2 regions of the Streptomyces sp. NPDC031418 genome follow, and region 1 is predicted to be linked to the other one. Evidence: riboswitches for the same ligand, from Rfam matches in the RefSeq annotation. Region 1 holds a riboswitch; the other holds the start of a gene.

The links. Region 1 has a riboswitch for S-adenosylmethionine ahead of ACZ5CZ_RS32820 (amino acid ABC transporter permease). Riboswitches for the same ligand answer to the same signal wherever they lie in the genome.
Region 2: another riboswitch for S-adenosylmethionine. It lies ahead of ACZ5CZ_RS27985 (aminotransferase class V-fold PLP-dependent enzyme); the one in region 1 lies ahead of ACZ5CZ_RS32820 (amino acid ABC transporter permease).

What each region holds. Positions count from the first base shown of each region.
Region 1 covers NZ_JBVIJC010000028.1:38,456-46,065, forward strand. The annotation lists gene ACZ5CZ_RS32790 (NtaA/DmoA family FMN-dependent monooxygenase) at 1-405, opposite strand, end outside; gene ACZ5CZ_RS32795 (LLM class flavin-dependent oxidoreductase) at 428-1,636, opposite strand; gene ACZ5CZ_RS32800 (putative leader peptide) at 1,714-1,800, opposite strand; gene ACZ5CZ_RS32805 (GNAT family N-acetyltransferase) at 1,860-2,585, opposite strand; gene ACZ5CZ_RS32810 (ABC transporter substrate-binding protein) at 2,677-3,702, opposite strand; gene ACZ5CZ_RS32815 (amino acid ABC transporter ATP-binding protein) at 3,772-4,569, opposite strand; gene ACZ5CZ_RS32820 (amino acid ABC transporter permease) at 4,566-5,546, opposite strand; SAM riboswitch class IV at 5,871-5,979, opposite strand; gene ACZ5CZ_RS32825 (glutathione S-transferase C-terminal domain-containing protein) at 6,045-6,908, opposite strand; gene ACZ5CZ_RS32830 (putative leader peptide) at 7,133-7,243, opposite strand; gene ACZ5CZ_RS32835 (aliphatic sulfonate ABC transporter substrate-binding protein) at 7,420-7,610, opposite strand, start outside.
Region 2 covers NZ_JBVIJC010000020.1:136,718-144,327, reverse strand. The annotation lists gene ACZ5CZ_RS27995 (rhomboid family intramembrane serine protease) at 1-315, shown strand, start outside; gene ACZ5CZ_RS27990 (Lrp/AsnC family transcriptional regulator) at 312-593, shown strand; gene ACZ5CZ_RS27985 (aminotransferase class V-fold PLP-dependent enzyme) at 630-1,991, opposite strand; SAM riboswitch class IV at 2,169-2,285, opposite strand; gene ACZ5CZ_RS27980 (undecaprenyl diphosphate synthase family protein) at 2,388-3,062, opposite strand; gene trpD (anthranilate phosphoribosyltransferase) at 3,634-4,698, opposite strand; gene ACZ5CZ_RS27970 (3-oxoacyl-ACP synthase III family protein) at 5,206-6,153, shown strand; gene ACZ5CZ_RS27965 (hypothetical protein) at 6,264-6,944, shown strand; gene ACZ5CZ_RS27960 (thiamine pyrophosphate-binding protein) at 6,999-7,610, shown strand, end outside.

The DNA of each region.
Region 1 (7,610 bases):
GAAGGCGTCCCAGGAGGTGACGACGTTCCAGGCGGCCCGGCCGCCGGAGAGGTGGTCGAGGCTGGCGAACTGGCGGGCCACCTCGTAGGGCTCGTTGAACGTCGAGTTGATGGTGCCGGTCAGGCCGAGGTGGTCGGTGACGGCGGCGAGCGCGGCCAGCACGGTGAAGGTGTCGGGGCGGCCGACGACGTCCAGGTCGTAGATCTTTCCGCCCTGTTCGCGCAGGCGCAGTCCCTCGGCGAGGAACAGGAAGTCGAATTTGGCGCGTTCGGCGGTACGGGCGAAGTGGGCGAAGGAGCTGAACTCGATGTGGCTGCCGGCCTTCGGGTCGCTCCACACGGTGGTGTTGTTGACGCCGGGGAAGTGGGCGGCCAGGTGGATCTGCTTCAGCGGTTTGCTGGTCATGTCGGTGCGGGGTCCTTCCGGCTCAGGCGGCGGCGTAGCGGTTGGCGGGGCGGTCGAGGCCCAGCAGACCGCGCAGGGTGTCGGCTTCGTAGGCGGTGCGGAAGACACCCCGGCGCTGGAGTTCGGGGACCAGGCCGCGGGTGATGGCCGGCAGGTCGTGTCCGGCGACGGCGGGCCGCAGCCGGAACCCGCTCAGGCCTTCCTCCGCCAACTCCTGCAACACGTCGGCGAGTTGTTCGGGGGTGCCGGCGAAGACGCGGGCGTCGCTGGTGTACGGCTCACCGGCGAGGGCGTCGAGCCGTGCTCGGCGGTCCTCCGCGGCGGTGACCTGGTCGTCCAGGAAGACGACCAGGTCACCGAAGATGTGCAGGGGTTCACCGGCCCGCCCGGCGGCCTCCTGCTCGGCCCGGATCTCGGCGACGATCGCCCGGGCGTGCGCGGTGTCCTGCGGGGTGACATAGCCGACGTCGGCCTGGCGGGCCACCAGCCGGTAGGGAAGGGTCCGGTGGGCGAGGGCGGTGACCAGGGGCTGGCCCTGGGGCGGCCGCGGGGTGATGGAGGGCCCCTTGACGCTGAAGTGCTTGCCCTGGAAGTCGATGTAGTGCAGCTTGTCGCGGTCGATGAAGCGTCCGGTGGCGGCGTCCCGGATCTCCGCGTCGTCCTCCCAGCTGTCCCAGAGCCGGCGCACGACCTCGACGTAGTCCGCGGCCTCGTCGAAGAGTTCGGTGAGGCGTTCCTGCCCGGCCGGGCTGTCCAGTTCGCTCAGCTCGATCGGCGGGAAGGTACGGCGGCCGAAGTGGTCGAACTCGTGCGGCCGGGCGGAGACCTGGACGCGCAGGCCCGCGCGGCCGGTGCTCACGTAGTCGAGGGTGGCGATCGCCTTGGAGATGTGGAACGGCTCGGTGTGGGTGGCGATCACGGTCGGCACCAGGCCGATGTGCCGGGTCAGGGGTGCGATCCGGGCGGCGGTCAGTACGGCGTCCAGCCGGCCGCGGACCTGGTCGGTGCGGCCGTCGAGTTCGCGGTAGTGGGAGGACTGCAGGCCGAGGCCGTCCTCGAAGGTGACGAAGTCGAGCAGTCCGCGCTCGGCCTCGGCGACGAGGTCCGCCCAGTGTCCGGCGGTGAACAGGTCGCGGGGGCGGGCGACTTGCTCGCGCCAGGAGGCGGGGTGCCAGCCGGTTCCGTCGAGGGCGACGGCAAGGCGCAGAGGAGAAACGGGAGTTGAGGACACGAGAGTGCCTTCCTGGAGGTCCGTACGAGATCGCCGGCCCGCGGAGGTCTGGGCGCACGGCGGCTGGGGAAACGGGGTCAGGAGCTACAGAGGGAGCCGGCCACGCGCTGGAGGTCGATGTGGGGCCGGGAGTGCAGGAAGACGGCACGCAGTACACGTGTCATGTCCCGCACCTCCGTCGACGTGGGCCGCGCACTCACCCTCGACAAGGACAACGCCACGGCTATGCCGTTTCTTCCGGCGCGGCGGCCCCGATGTGCCGGACGAGCGAGAAGACCGTGCGGCTGCGCAGGGTGAAGCCGATCGACTCGTACAGCCGGATCGCGTTCGCGTTGGTGGCCGCGGCGTGCAGGAAGGGCTGTTCCCCGCGCTCCTTGATGCCTGCGGCGACGGCACGGACCAGACGGGTGGCCAGCCCCCGGCCCCGGTGGTCGGGGTCGGTGCACACGGCGCTGATCTCCGTCCAGCCGGGCGGGCGCAGCCGCTCGCCGGCCAGGGCGATCAGCCGGCCGCGGTGGCGGATGCCGAGGTAGGTGCCCATCTCGACGGTACGGCGCCGGTAGGGGCCGGGTTCGGTGCGGGCGACCAGGTCGAGGATCTGGGGTACGTCGTCGGGGCCGAGGCGTACGGCCTCGGGGTCGGGCTCGGCGCGCAGGGAGGTGTCCACGAGCTGGACGCCCTGTCCGAGGCTGACGACCTCCCAGCCGTCCGGCGCCTCGGTGACACCTCGTACCGCGGCGGTGCCGCCGGGGCCGACGAGGCGGGCCAGGTCGGCCCAGGCGCGCGGGTCGTCCTCGTCGGAGAGGGCGTGGAAGGGGGACACGTCCTGGTGGTAGCGGGCGGCGTGGCCGATGCGTTCGGCGAAGTGGGCGTGGGGTCCGGTGAGGGCGCCCCAGGCGGGGTTGTCCAGGACGTGCGAGGACGTGGCGTCGACGGTGGTGACGGACATGGCGTGGCGGTCTCCGGGGTACGGCTCGGGGTGTCCGGCGTGCCGGGGACCCCACCGCGAGGTGGGTGGTGGGGTCCCCGGTGCGCGGTGGTCAGGAGTTGTCGAGCGGGAGTCCGGGCGGGTTGACCTGGGACGTGGCGACGGCCTCGTTGGAGAGGTTGTAGGCCTTGAGCCACTCGGCGTACTGACCGTTCTTGATCAGGTGGTTGATGGCGTCGGCGAGCGGCTTGGCCAGGCCGCTGTCCTTCTTGGCGGTGGCCGCGATCAGGCCCTGGAGGCTCGCTCCGGCGCCCGAGTAGGTGCCCGCGGTGCGGGTGGCGTTGGGCGTGTTCGCGGTCTGCCTGTTGTGGTAGGCGATGCCGGGGTTGGGGCCGAAGTACGCATCGATCTTGCCGCCGGACAGGGCCAGGTAGACGCTGTTGCTGTCCTGGAAGTACTTGACGGTGAGCTTCTTGCCCTCCTTGGCGAGCTTCGCCTTCCACTCCAGGAGGATCTTCTCCTGGTTGGTCCCCGCGCTCACGGAGACGGTCTTGCCGGCGAGGTTCTCGTAGGTGCCGCCGAAGTTCCAGGTGCTCTTCTTCGGCACGGTGAAGGCGAGGTTGTCCTGCCGGTAGGAGGCGAACTCGTACTTCTTCTTGCGTTCTTCGGTGTCGGTGACGTTGGAGAAGGCCACGTCGACCTTGCCGCTGTCGATGCCGACGAAGAGGTTCTCCCACGTGGAGTTCTTCACCTCGGGCTTGAGGCCGAGGACCGCGGCGACCAGGCGGCCGAAGTCGGGCTCCGCGCCGGTGAGGGTCTTCTGGTCGCTGCCCACGTAGGCGAGCGGCGGGAAGCCGGCGGGCAGGGCGCCGATGCCGATCTCCAGCTTGCCGCTCTTCCTGAGGGCGGCGGGCAGTTCGGCGCTGATGGACTTGACCTCGGAGACCTTGATGGTGGTCTGCTGGGCGGCGCCGTTGGAGGCCTGGCCGATGACGACCTCGCCGGACCGGGCGGCGGTGTCGGTGGTGGCCGCGTCGCTGTTGCCACCGCAGGCGGCGAGCCCGGTGGCCAGGGAGGCGACGGCGGTCGCCGCGGTGATGCCGCGTATCAGGCTGCGTCGGGTGACGTGGGTGCGCATGGCCGTTCCTTGTCGCTCAGGGGCGGTGATGAGGGTGGTGGCGTGGGGGGAGGTCGTGGGGGCGGCGGGTCACAGGACCTTGCTGAGGAAGTCCCTGGTCCGCTCGTGCCGTGGTGTGTCGAGGACCTCGGAGGGCGGCCCCTGCTCGACGATCTTGCCGCCGTCGATGAAGACGACCCGGTCGGCGATCTCGCGGGCGAAGCCGATCTCGTGGGTGACGATGACGAGGGTGGTGCCGCTGGAGGCCAGGTCCCGGATGACGGCGAGGACTTCGCCGACCAGTTCGGGGTCCAGGGCGGAGGTGGGCTCGTCGAAGAGGATGACGCCGGGGCGCAGCGCCAGGGCGCGGGCGATGGCGACGCGCTGCTGCTGGCCGCCGGAGAGCTGGCGCGGGTAGGCGCCGGTCTTGTCGGCGAGGCCGACCCGGCCGAGGAGGTCGCGGGCCAGTTCCTGGGCTTCGGCCCTGCCGAGCCGGCCGGTGGCGACGGGGGCCGCGGCCACGTTGTCCAGGACGGTCAGGTGCGGGAAGAGGTTGAAGTTCTGGAAGACGAACCCGATCCGTCCGCGCTGGGTGAGGATGGCCCGCTCGCTCAGCTCCTTGAGCCGGTTGCCCTGCCGCTTCACGCCGATCAGCTCGCCGTTGATGCTGACGTGGCCGATCTCGGGCTTCTCCAGGTGGTTGATGACCCGCAGCAGGGTGGACTTGCCGGAGCCGGAGGGGCCGAGGATCACGGTGACCTCCCCCGGACGGACCGTCAGGTCGACGCCGTCCAGGACGCGGTGGGTGCCGTACCACTTGTGCACGTCGTGGACCTCGACGGTGGCGGCTTCGACGTCCGCCAGGGTGTCGGCGGTCTTGGCGGTCATACGGCGGCCTCCCGGCGTATGCGGGCCCGCAGCTCGGTGAGACCGGTGCGGAGCTTCTGGAGGGGCGTGGGCGGCAGGCTGCGGGTGGCGCCGCGGGCGTAGTACCGCTCGACGTAGAACTGGATGACGGAGACGACGCTGGTCAGGATCAGGTACCAGGCGGTGACGACCAGCAGCAGCGGCACGATGTCGCCGGGGTAGGTGGAGCCCATGGTCTGCGCGGAGCCGAACAGGTCCAGCAGGGAGACGTAGAAGACCAGCGAGGTGCCCTTGATCAGGCCGATGAGCTGGTTGACGTAGTTGGGGACGATGGAGCGCAGCGCCTGCGGAAGGACGACTCTGCGGAACTGGTAGCCCTTGGGCAGGCCGAGGGCGGCGGCCGCCTCGTGCTGGCCCTGGTCGACGGAGAGGATGCCGCCGCGCACCACCTCGGCCGCGTAGGCGGCCTCGTTGAGGCTGAGGCCGACGACGGCGACGACCATGTCGGTGGCGAGCTTCGACTCGTCGAAGGAGAAGAAGGCCGGCCCGAAGGGGATGCCGACGCTCAACGTCTTGTACAGAGCGCTGAAGTTGTAGAGGAAGATCAGGACCACGATGAGCGGGATGGAGCGGAACGCCCAGACGTAGGTCCAGCTGACCGCGCGCAGCACCGGGCTCTTCGACAGCCGGGCCAGGGCGAGCAGGACACCGCCGACAAGGCCCAGCACGGCGCTGTAGGCGGTGACTTCGAGGGTGATGAGCAGGCCGTCGAGGATGGTCGGCCGCAGGAACCAGTAGCTCCAGCGGTCCCACTGGTAGAAGGGGTTGGTCACCAGCCCGTGTGCGAACTGGGCCACCAGGACCAGGACGACCGCGGTGGCGATCCAGCGTCCCGGCCGGCGCAACGGCAGTACGCGCTGGGCGGTGAGGGCCTTGGGCGGTTCGGTGGCGGTAGGCGCCTCGGGCAACGTGACGGTGGCGCCAGGGGGTTCGCTCATGGTGGGCTCCGGCTGGGTGGGAACACCCCGGCACCACGCCGGTGTGCGGGGACGCACGGGTCGGCGGGAGACCGGGAGTGGGAAGGGCGACGGCACACCGCGCGGGCGGTGTCGGTCAGGGAGTGCGGGGGCTGGGGGGAGGCGTCAGCCCCGACACCGGGCACGGCCCGGTGCGGTACACAGTGCGCTGTTGACGCGGAGCAGATCGACGGCGCGGTCGGCGACGAGCAGACTCGTGTACGTCCGTACGCAGCCCGGGGAACGGCGTGCGGCCGTTCTGGGAGCTGCGTACATGGCGTCACCGTCACTGTTCCGGCCCTGTGGGCCTCGCGCTTACCGATGTGTCATCGGCCGGGTCGTCACCTGGGGCACCCCACCGCGGTGCGAGGGTTGCCGGTCAGCCAGCCAGGGCTTGTCGCTGACACTCGTGACCGTTCTGGGCCGTAGTTAAGACAATGGCCCGAACGTATGTCAACGCCGTTCCACCAGGTGGAACGGCTAACGGGCCGAGTGTGCCGCCCAGTCGAGGATCTGGACGGCCGATCCGGCGGCCTCCAGCCCGCGGCACCGGGCGTGGTGGCGGCGGTCGATCCCGTCGAGGTCGAGATGGGCACCGAAGGCCGGGTGGGCGGTCACACGGCGGGCGTAGGACCACAGCGCCGGGTGGCCGGCGATGCGCTGGACCGCGGCGGCGTCGAGATGGTGCCGGTGCACGGTGTCGAGCCGGACCAGGGCGACCCACAACTCGACGTCGGCGGCGGTGACTTCGTCGCGGATCAGGTAGGGGCGGCCGACCAGCCAGCGGTCCAGGGCGCCGAGTGTCTCCAGCAGTGTGGCCAGTGCCATGTCACGTTCCGCCGCGTCCGCTCCCACGGCTCCGGCCCGCTGCGCCGCCCCCTCGATTCCCTGCCTGCACATCTGCTCCACGGCCTCGATCTCCGACTCCGCGCCGCACGGGTAGAGCGAGGGGGCGCAGGTGTCGAAGCGGTGGGCGAGGTCGCGCATGATGTCCCGGTCGTGGGTGCTGACGATCCGCCCGGACCAGCCGTCACTGAGCACCGGCGCCGCGGCCGGACCGGAGTAGCGGTGCGCGCTCGCCTCGTACAGCGGACGCAGGGCCGAGTAGCCGCCCTCGGGACAGTCGGGGACGGCGGGCAGGAAGGTGACCGGACAGATGTCGTCCAGGCCGAGCAGGGTGTGGGTGACGGCGATGCGCAGGCCGTCGGGACACGCGGTCGACAGATGGAGCCGGTAGCGGCCTGGCACCGGGTAGTGGCCGCTGCGTGCGTCCCTGCCGATACGGCCGAGGAAGGCGGGCGCGGGGCGGACGGAAACGTGGGCGGCGGGCGTGGTGACGGTCATGACTCTCCCCGAAAGCGGGCGCGGACGTCCGCGCGGCGGATGCGACATCGGGCCGGGCCCCGTGGCCGGATCCCCCTCCTTCGCCCGGAGGGCGGGCCCGGCACTCGGTGCCGGGCCCGCCGGGGCTACGGGGATGCGACGACGGAACCCTGAGCGGGGCTCACCTGGGCACGCCGAACGGCACGATGTGCCGTGGGGGGGCGTCGGCGTGGAAGCTGCGCAGGTCAGCCCATGCGGCCGAGCGCGCTGCACACGCGGAGCAGGTCGATGTGACGTCGGGAAGTCAGCAGAGGCGAACGGCTCACTCGGACGGTGACCGGAGCAAGGCGCCTCATGTTTCCCTACCTGTTCGCTAGGATTCCTTACCGAGTGTCGATGCACCGGCCACGGACGTCAAGGGGTCCGTCCCGCATGGCGGACATCCCGATGGACGGCGGCACGCCCGCCGTGGCCGCCCGGTCGGGTGCGGTCGCTCCGGGAGGGGGTCAGGCATGGGCACTCGCCGGTGCGCTCATGAGGTGACCTTGAGCTTGGAGCTGTCGTAACCGGCGGGGAGAAGGTTGTCAGTGATCGACTCGACGTCGACCTTCTTGGTGATCTGGCCCGCGTCCAGGAAGGCGTCGGCGAGATGCTGCTCCAGTGCGATGTCCGGCTGCTCCACCGGGGTGACCCGGTTCGAGTAGGCGGCCAGGGAGGCCTTGG
Region 2 (7,610 bases), on a different contig from region 1:
CTGGTGGGTGCCTCCGGGGCGATCTCGGCGGTCCTCGGCGCCTTCCTCTACCTGTTCCCGCGGGCGCGCGTGACCAGTCTTCTGCCGTTCCTCCTCTTCCTGCCGGTACGGTTCCCGGCCTGGGTCGTGCTGCCGTTCTGGGCGGCGCTCCAGTGGCTCTCGGCGGGGCGGGCCGGACAGGGCCCGGGGGTGGCGTATCTGGCGCACCTGGTGGGCTTCGGGCTGGGCTTCGGCTACGCGTGGGTGCGCTACGGCCGTACGGATAGAGTGAAAGCCGCCCCTGCCCAGGCGCCCGAGGGAGAGAAGCAGCCGTGATCACCGCGATCGTCCTGATCAAGACCAGCGTGGACCGGATCCCCGAGATCGCGGAGCAGATCGCTTCGCTGGACTCGGTGAGCGAGGTGTTCTCCGTGACGGGGACGTACGACCTGATCGCGATGGTCAGGGTGCGGGAGCACGAGGACCTCGCCGAGGTGATCCCGGGCCGGATCAGCAAGATCCCCGGCGTGGAGGGCACGGACACGCATGTGGCGTTCCGTACCTACTCCCAGCACGACCTGGAGGCGGCGTTCGCGATCGGCCTCGACTCCTGACCGTCCGGACACCGCCTCATCGGGAGGTACGGCCCCTCACACCGCCGGCACGCAGCGGCCGTCCTCCGTGCGGTACGTCCACTTGGCACCGTCCCTGACCAGTTCCCGGACCGCGCTCACAAAACGGTCGACGTGCTCGTCGGGGGTGCCCGCGCCGAAGCTGACGCGCACGGCGTTGAGGGACTTCTCGCCCGGGGCCGCCTCCGGCGCACCGCACTCGCCCTGGGTCTGCGGGTCGCTGCCCAGCAGCGTGCGGACCAGGGGGTGGGCGCAGAACAGGCCGTCGCGGACGCCGATGCCGTACTCCGCGGAGAGGGCGGCGGCGAAGTGGGAGCTGTTCCAGCCGTCGACCACGAAGGAGATCACCCCGACGCGCGGGGCGTCGTCGCCGAACAGGGAGAGGACCCGCACCTCGGGGATCTCGGCGAGCCCCTCGCGCACCCGGCGGATCAGGTGCTGCTCCCGGGCGACCAGGGTGTCCCAGCCGGCCTCGGTGAGCGCCTTGCAGGCCGACGCGATGGAGTAGGCGCCGATGACGTTCGGCGAGCCGGCCTCGTGCCGGGCCGCGCTCTCGTGCCACGCCACCTCCACTCCGCCGTCCGGGCGCCGGGTGACCGTGCGGCTGGCGCCGCCGCCCGCGAGGTACGGCTCGGCCGCGCGCAGCCAGTCCGCGCGGCCGGCCAGGACGCCGGAGCCGAACGGCGCGTACAGCTTGTGTCCGGAGAAGGCGATCCAGTCGACGTCGAGGTCGCGGACGTCCACCGGCTGGTGCGGGACGAGCTGGGCGGCGTCCACGACGATCCGGGCGCCGTGCGCGTGCGCGGCGGCGGCCAGCTCGCGCACCGGCCACAGCTCGCCGGTGACGTTGGAGGCGCCGGTCACACAGACCAGGGCCGGGCCGTGGGGCTCGCGGGCGGCGAGCGCCCGCTCCAGGGTCTCGACCGCCTGCCGCGGGGTGCGCGGGGCGTCGAGGTAGGTGACCCGGGTGTCCTGCCAGGGCAGCAGGGAGGCGTGGTGCTCGGTCTCGAAGACGAAGACCTGGCAGCCGGCGGGCAGCGCGCGGGCCAGCAGGTTCAGCGAGTCGGTGGTGGACCGGGTGAAGACCACCTGGTCGCCGGGGCGGCAGCCGAGGAAGTCGGAGACCGTGCGGCGGGCGTTCTCGAAGAGGTCGGTGGAGAGCTGGGAGAGGTAGCCGGCGCCGCGGTGGACGCTGCCGTAGTAGGGGGCGTAGGCGGCGACGTCGTCCCAGACGCGCTGGAGGGCGGGGGCGCTGGCCGCGTAGTCGAGGGCCGCGTAGGTGACCTCGCCGCCGGTGACCAGCGGAACGGTGACATCCCGCCCCAGAACCGGCAGAGGGGCACAAACGGACTGGTCGGCGGCAGCGGTGGAGACGGACATGGCGGAACTCCCGTGAGGCGTGTGGGATCACCGCGCGAGCAGAGGTCGCTCAAGCACGGAGAAAGGGGAAAAGGGTGCGCGGAGGCGGGGCTCGGCGGCCCTAACGCATTCGCTTGCTCACGGAAGACTCCTCGACGACCAGGACCCCTGGTCCACGCTTCGACTCAGCGTGCGAGGGGTCCGCGCTTGCCGTAGACCTCGCTGCCTACGACCTGGTCCTCACCCGGGGCACCCCGCCACGGACGGAGGGTTGCCGGACAGCCGGCCGGGGCCTTGTGGCTGTCGCTCATGACCTGGACAGGAACGTAACGGAGCTGATCGCCGCGCCGCAACTCCTGTCCGCATATCGGGACCTCGGCATGCCGGCGAGGCATGCCGAGGCCGTCGGTCGTGCCGTCAGCTCGACTCGGGCATGCCGGACTCCGGGTAGCCGCCGTAGCGCCGCTCGCGGTTGCGGAGGTCCTTCATCGCGGCGTCGAAGTCGGCCCGCGTGACATCCGGGAACAGCAGCGGGGAGAAGTACAGCTCGGCGTACGGGGACATCAGCGGGAAGAAGGACGACATGCGGACGGCGCCGCCGGTGCGTATGACGAAGTCGACCTGTTCCGGGACGTACGCGTTGCTGGCCAGGATCTCCTCGGTCATGACCGGGATCTTCCCGTTGAGCTTGTTGAAGATCCCGATGACCTCGCGGGAGAGGGACATTCCGAGGATGTAGTGGACCGTGAAGTCCGAGTCGGTGTCCGACGCCTTCCGCATGGTTTCGAGCGATTCGAGGTAGCGGTCCGGCACCAGGTCCAGGGAGCCGGAGTACGCGAAGTTGCAGCTGCCGTGGACGCGCTGGGCCAGGTCGTCGAACGCGTCGAGGAACGTCGTCACCGCGGCCTCGGGGCGGTTGAAGTTCTTCACCGAGGACGTCGTGATGTAGAGGGTCTTGATGCCCTCCTCCCGGGTCCAGCCGATGAACTCTTCGAGCTTGTCCGCCATCGCCTTGTAGCCCTCGTCGAGGGAGACACCGTTTTCGATGGACCAGCGGCGCATGCCGTCGGGCAGAAGCATCAAGTTGGTCACCGTGTTCTCCTTTTGCTGAATGCGCTGGCGCGAACAAGTGCGGGTGTGCGTCGACGGCACGTCCGAGGGGATGCCGACGAGGGAGGAGAGGGTGTCGCCAGAGTGCGCAGGCCTGTTCCGCACCCGTGCTGGGTGCGGTTACCGGTTCGGTCTGCGGATGTGACGGCCGTCGAGAAGGCCGGAATGGGCAGAGCAAGGGCCGGTGAGAATGTTCCGGCGCTTGAAGAGCGGTCGATGCCGCCCGGTGGTGAAGACACGCGCATCACGCGCGGAGTGACATGAAAACGGTGCGGAGCCGAGTCGGCTCAGGTATGGACCGGACGTAATCGACGGTCCGGCGGCGTCGGATTCCTATTCCATGGCTGGGTACAGCTGTCCCTCATCCATGCCCCCGTCATCCCTTCGTTGTCCCCGTTCAGATGCGTGCTCCGGACAAAGCGGAGGCACACACATCACCACGAGGGAATGCACTTGACGCTAGCATATCCACAGACCCGGCCAGGTGATCAAGATCTGACGCCAATTTCCCGCAGCGCGGGGCGACTTGTGCGGCCGCCCCGCCGGGCGGACGTCAGGCGTTGGTGGCCGCGACCCACCGCTCGAGAAGCCTGCCCGCAGCCCCGGAGTCGATCGACTCGGCCGCGCGGTCCATCCCGTCCCGCAGCTGCTCCGCCAGGGACCCCGGGCCCGGCTCCAGGGCGACCAGCGCGGCCGCGGAGTTCAGCAGCACGGCGTCCCGCACGGGACCCTTCTCGCCGTCCAGCAGCCGCCGCGCGACACCCGCGTTGTAGGTGGCGTCCGCCCCGCGCAGCGCCTCGACGGGCACCAGTTCCAGCCCCACGTCCCGCGGGTCGAAGGCCTCCTCGGTCACCTTGCCGTCGCGTACCACCCACACCCGCGAGGTGGCCGTGGTCGTCAGCTCGTCGAGCCCGTCGTCGCCGCGGAAGACCAGGGAGGAGTGGCCGCGGGCGGCGAACACGCCGGCCATGATCGGGGCCATCCGGGGGTCGGCGACACCGACGGCCTGCGCCTTGACCCGGGCCGGGTTGGCCAGCGGGCCGAGCGCGTTGAAGACGGTGCGGATCCCCAACTGGCCGCGCGCGGCGGCCACATGGCGCAGCGCCGGGTGGAACTTCACCGCGGCGCAGTACGTGATGCCGGCCTCCTCGGCGACCTCGGCCACCCGCTTCGGCGCCAGGTCCAGGTTGACGCCGAGCGCCTCCAGCACATCGGACGCGCCGGAGGCCGAGGAAGCGGCCCGGTTGCCGTGCTTGACGACCTTGGCGCCGGTACCGGCGATGACGATCGAGGACATCGTGGAGATGTTGACGGTCTTGGCGCCGTCCCCGCCCGTTCCGACGATGTCGACGGTGTTCCCGGAGACCTCGATGACGGTGGCGTGCCGGTACAGCGCGTCCACCAGCCCGGCGATCTCCTCCACCGTCTCGCCCTTGGCCCGCAGCGCCACCACGAACCCGGCGATCTGCGCGTCCGTGGCCTCGCCGCGCATGATCCGGTCCATCGCCCAGTACGTCGCACCGGCGTCCAGGTCACGCCCGGACAGCAGGGCGTTCAGCACCTCGGGCCAGGAACGGCCCGCCGCGGTGTCGCCTCCAGCGGGGGTCACAGCGCTCATACGGCCGCTCCTGAGTCGTCGGTTTCAGCCATCCACCACCGCGCGCGCGGGGGGGCTCCCAGCCTATCCAGCCGGGCGGGGCGCGGGGGCGCCGGTCTCACAGTGCGACCACTCAAAAGTAAGGAATCTTACGTTTGAACACCGGAACCAATGCATGTTGAACGAAGTCCAGGCCGCTTTCCCTGGCACACCCGGACATCGCGGATATCTTCCCCCCAGAGCGACCGTTACCTTACGGTTACCTAACTGAGATCTGGCCGTGACCGTGATGATCATAGAGTTGCCATCGCTTTTGCGCCACTTGCAAGCACGCTCGACATAAACGCCACTCCAAAGCGTCAACGGGGGACTCGAGGGGGGAACGTGCAGCGCATTCTCTTTTTTCTTTCCGCCACACCTCTCCTGGTTCTCCCGGTCAATGCATGACTAGCACTCCCACCGCGAAGATTGGGAATTTTTGTGGTATCGACTCGCGTTGTCGATGTAGTCAATTTCATGCCGGAAAAAGTGGTTCGAAACAGTGAGCTGCTTTCCGAGGACAGCGACCTGAGTGACCATGCGTTCTTCGCGGGCGTTCACGAACGACGTTTCGCGTGGCCCGAGTACACCTCCGCCCGGCTGGGTACCGCCGCTCTCGAGAAGCTGCTCGAGCGCAATGGCGTGGATCCGGCGACCGTGGATCTCATCATCTGCGCCTCCCAGCTGAACGACGCCTTCTCGCCCGGTGTGGGCACCGCCATTCAGCACGCGGTGGGCGCGACCTCGGCAGCGGTTCTCCAGGTGGACAACGGCTGCTGCTCCTGGGTCTCCTCGATCAACACGGCCAAGGCCTTCATCGACTCGGGCCAGTACCGCACGGTGGCCGTGGTCACGGTCACCAACTTCGTCTCCCGGCTGGAGGAATTCCAGCAGAGCCCGGAATCCCGGGTGCTCGGCGACGGGGCCTCCGCCACCTTGCTGACCGCCGGCGAGGAGCCCACGATTCTCTCCGTGCACGAGCAGTCCTTCGGTGAGAACTGGGGCGCGCTCAAGGTCGAGCCGAGTGCCGTCGACGGAATGGAAATTCCCTATTGGGCGCACGGTTCCGGCGCCCTGACGGTAAACTTCGACCAGAAGATGCTGGCGCGGCTCTACACCGTCACCATGGAGCAGCTCCCGCGGGCCGTCGAGACCGCCCTGGAGAAGGCCGGCGTACGGAACGAGGACATCGCCCGCCTCATCACCCACCAGCCGAACGAGAAGTACGTCGCGGAGTGGCGCAAGCGCTGCGGCTTCGACGACTCCCGTGCGCACGACACCCTGGGCATCTACGGCAACCTGTTCCAGGGCTCCCTTCCGGTGACCTTCGCCGACGCCCTGGAGAAGAAGCTGATCTCCCCCGGAGACCTCGTGGCGTTCGGCACGTTCTCCCACGGCGGCGAGCTCGTCGCGTCCATGGTCTGGCGCTGGAACTGAGCCGTCCCGGCCGTCCGGACAGCCCCTCATCGACCATCACCGCATGTCCGGCACCGCATGTCCTGCACCACCTGTATGTGTGTTCACCATTGCTTCATTCAGGAGGAAACATGGCCAACCGCGTCCCCGACGAGTCGGGCCTCGCGCAGAACTACGTCCTCGACCGCTCCGACCTGGTGGAGCTGGGCCTGGTGTGGAACGAGAACACCGGCATGGACGACATGATGAAGCTGATGGAGAGCAAGACGAAGGAGACGTACGACCACAACGAGGTGTTCGGCGACTACTGCTCCCTCGCCGAGCACATCAACGTGCCGTACGACATCGTCTTCGAGTACGCCGCCAACGCCCGTTCCCTGGAGGAGTGGACGTACAGCATCCGCAACATGAGGCACCTGGGCGGCGGTCTGTACAAGGCCGACGAGATGATCCAGCCGAACACGGACATCTACATCCGCGCCGACGCCCAGAAGGGCCCCGAGCACGGCCTGGTGATCTACCCGTGCGCCTGGGACCAGGGCCACGAGCTGTGGATGCGCTACTACCTGACGATCATCGACTCCTCGAAGGTCCTCAACAAGCCGGGCACCGTGGTGCTGTGGACCAACTGCAAGCACCCCTACTACGACCGCAAGACGGAGAACGTCCCGGACTACATCGCCGAGGGCCGGGCCCGCACCGACCGCGTCTGGGTCGGTGACATCTGGCCCATGTTCCACGCCGGCCACAGCATCGAGATGGGCAACCTCAAGCGGATCCTCGAGCACCGTTTCGGTTCGGCGCAGAGCTGACGCGGGGCGGGGCACAGCCGGGGCAGCACATCCACGACGAACGGGGGTAGGACGATGCGGCTGGCCGACGCGCTGGTCACCGTTCTGCGGGACCTGGACACCAGGTATGTCTTCGGTGTCAGCGGCGCGAACATCGAGCACATCCACGACGCCGTCGAACGGCTCGGGCAGGGGCAGCTCACCTCGGTCCTGGCGAAACGGGAGGACGGCGCGGCGTTCATGGCCGACGCCCGGGCCCGGATCCACCGGACCCTGGGCGTGTGCTGCTCGACCTCGGGCGGCGGCATGGTGAACCTGGTGGCGGGGCTGGCCGAGTCCTACGCCGAATCGGTGCCGGTGCTGGCCCTCGTCGGCCAGCCGCCGGCCGCCCTGGACGGCAAGGGGTCCTTCCAGGACTCCTCCGGCATCGGCCGCACGGTGGACGCGCTGCCCCTGCTGAGCGCGGTCACCAAGAAGACCGTCCGGATCACCGGGGCGGACGCGTTCTGGCCCGCCCTGAGAGAGGTGCTCGGCACGGCCCTCAGCGGGCGCAAGGGTCCCGTGGCCCTGCTCATCCCCCGGGACAGCAACGAGCTGGAGGTCGGCGAGCCGCCCGCCGACTGGCCCCGCGACCTCGGTGCCTTCGCCGATCCGGGACCGGTCGACGAGCCGGCGGTGCGGGAGCTG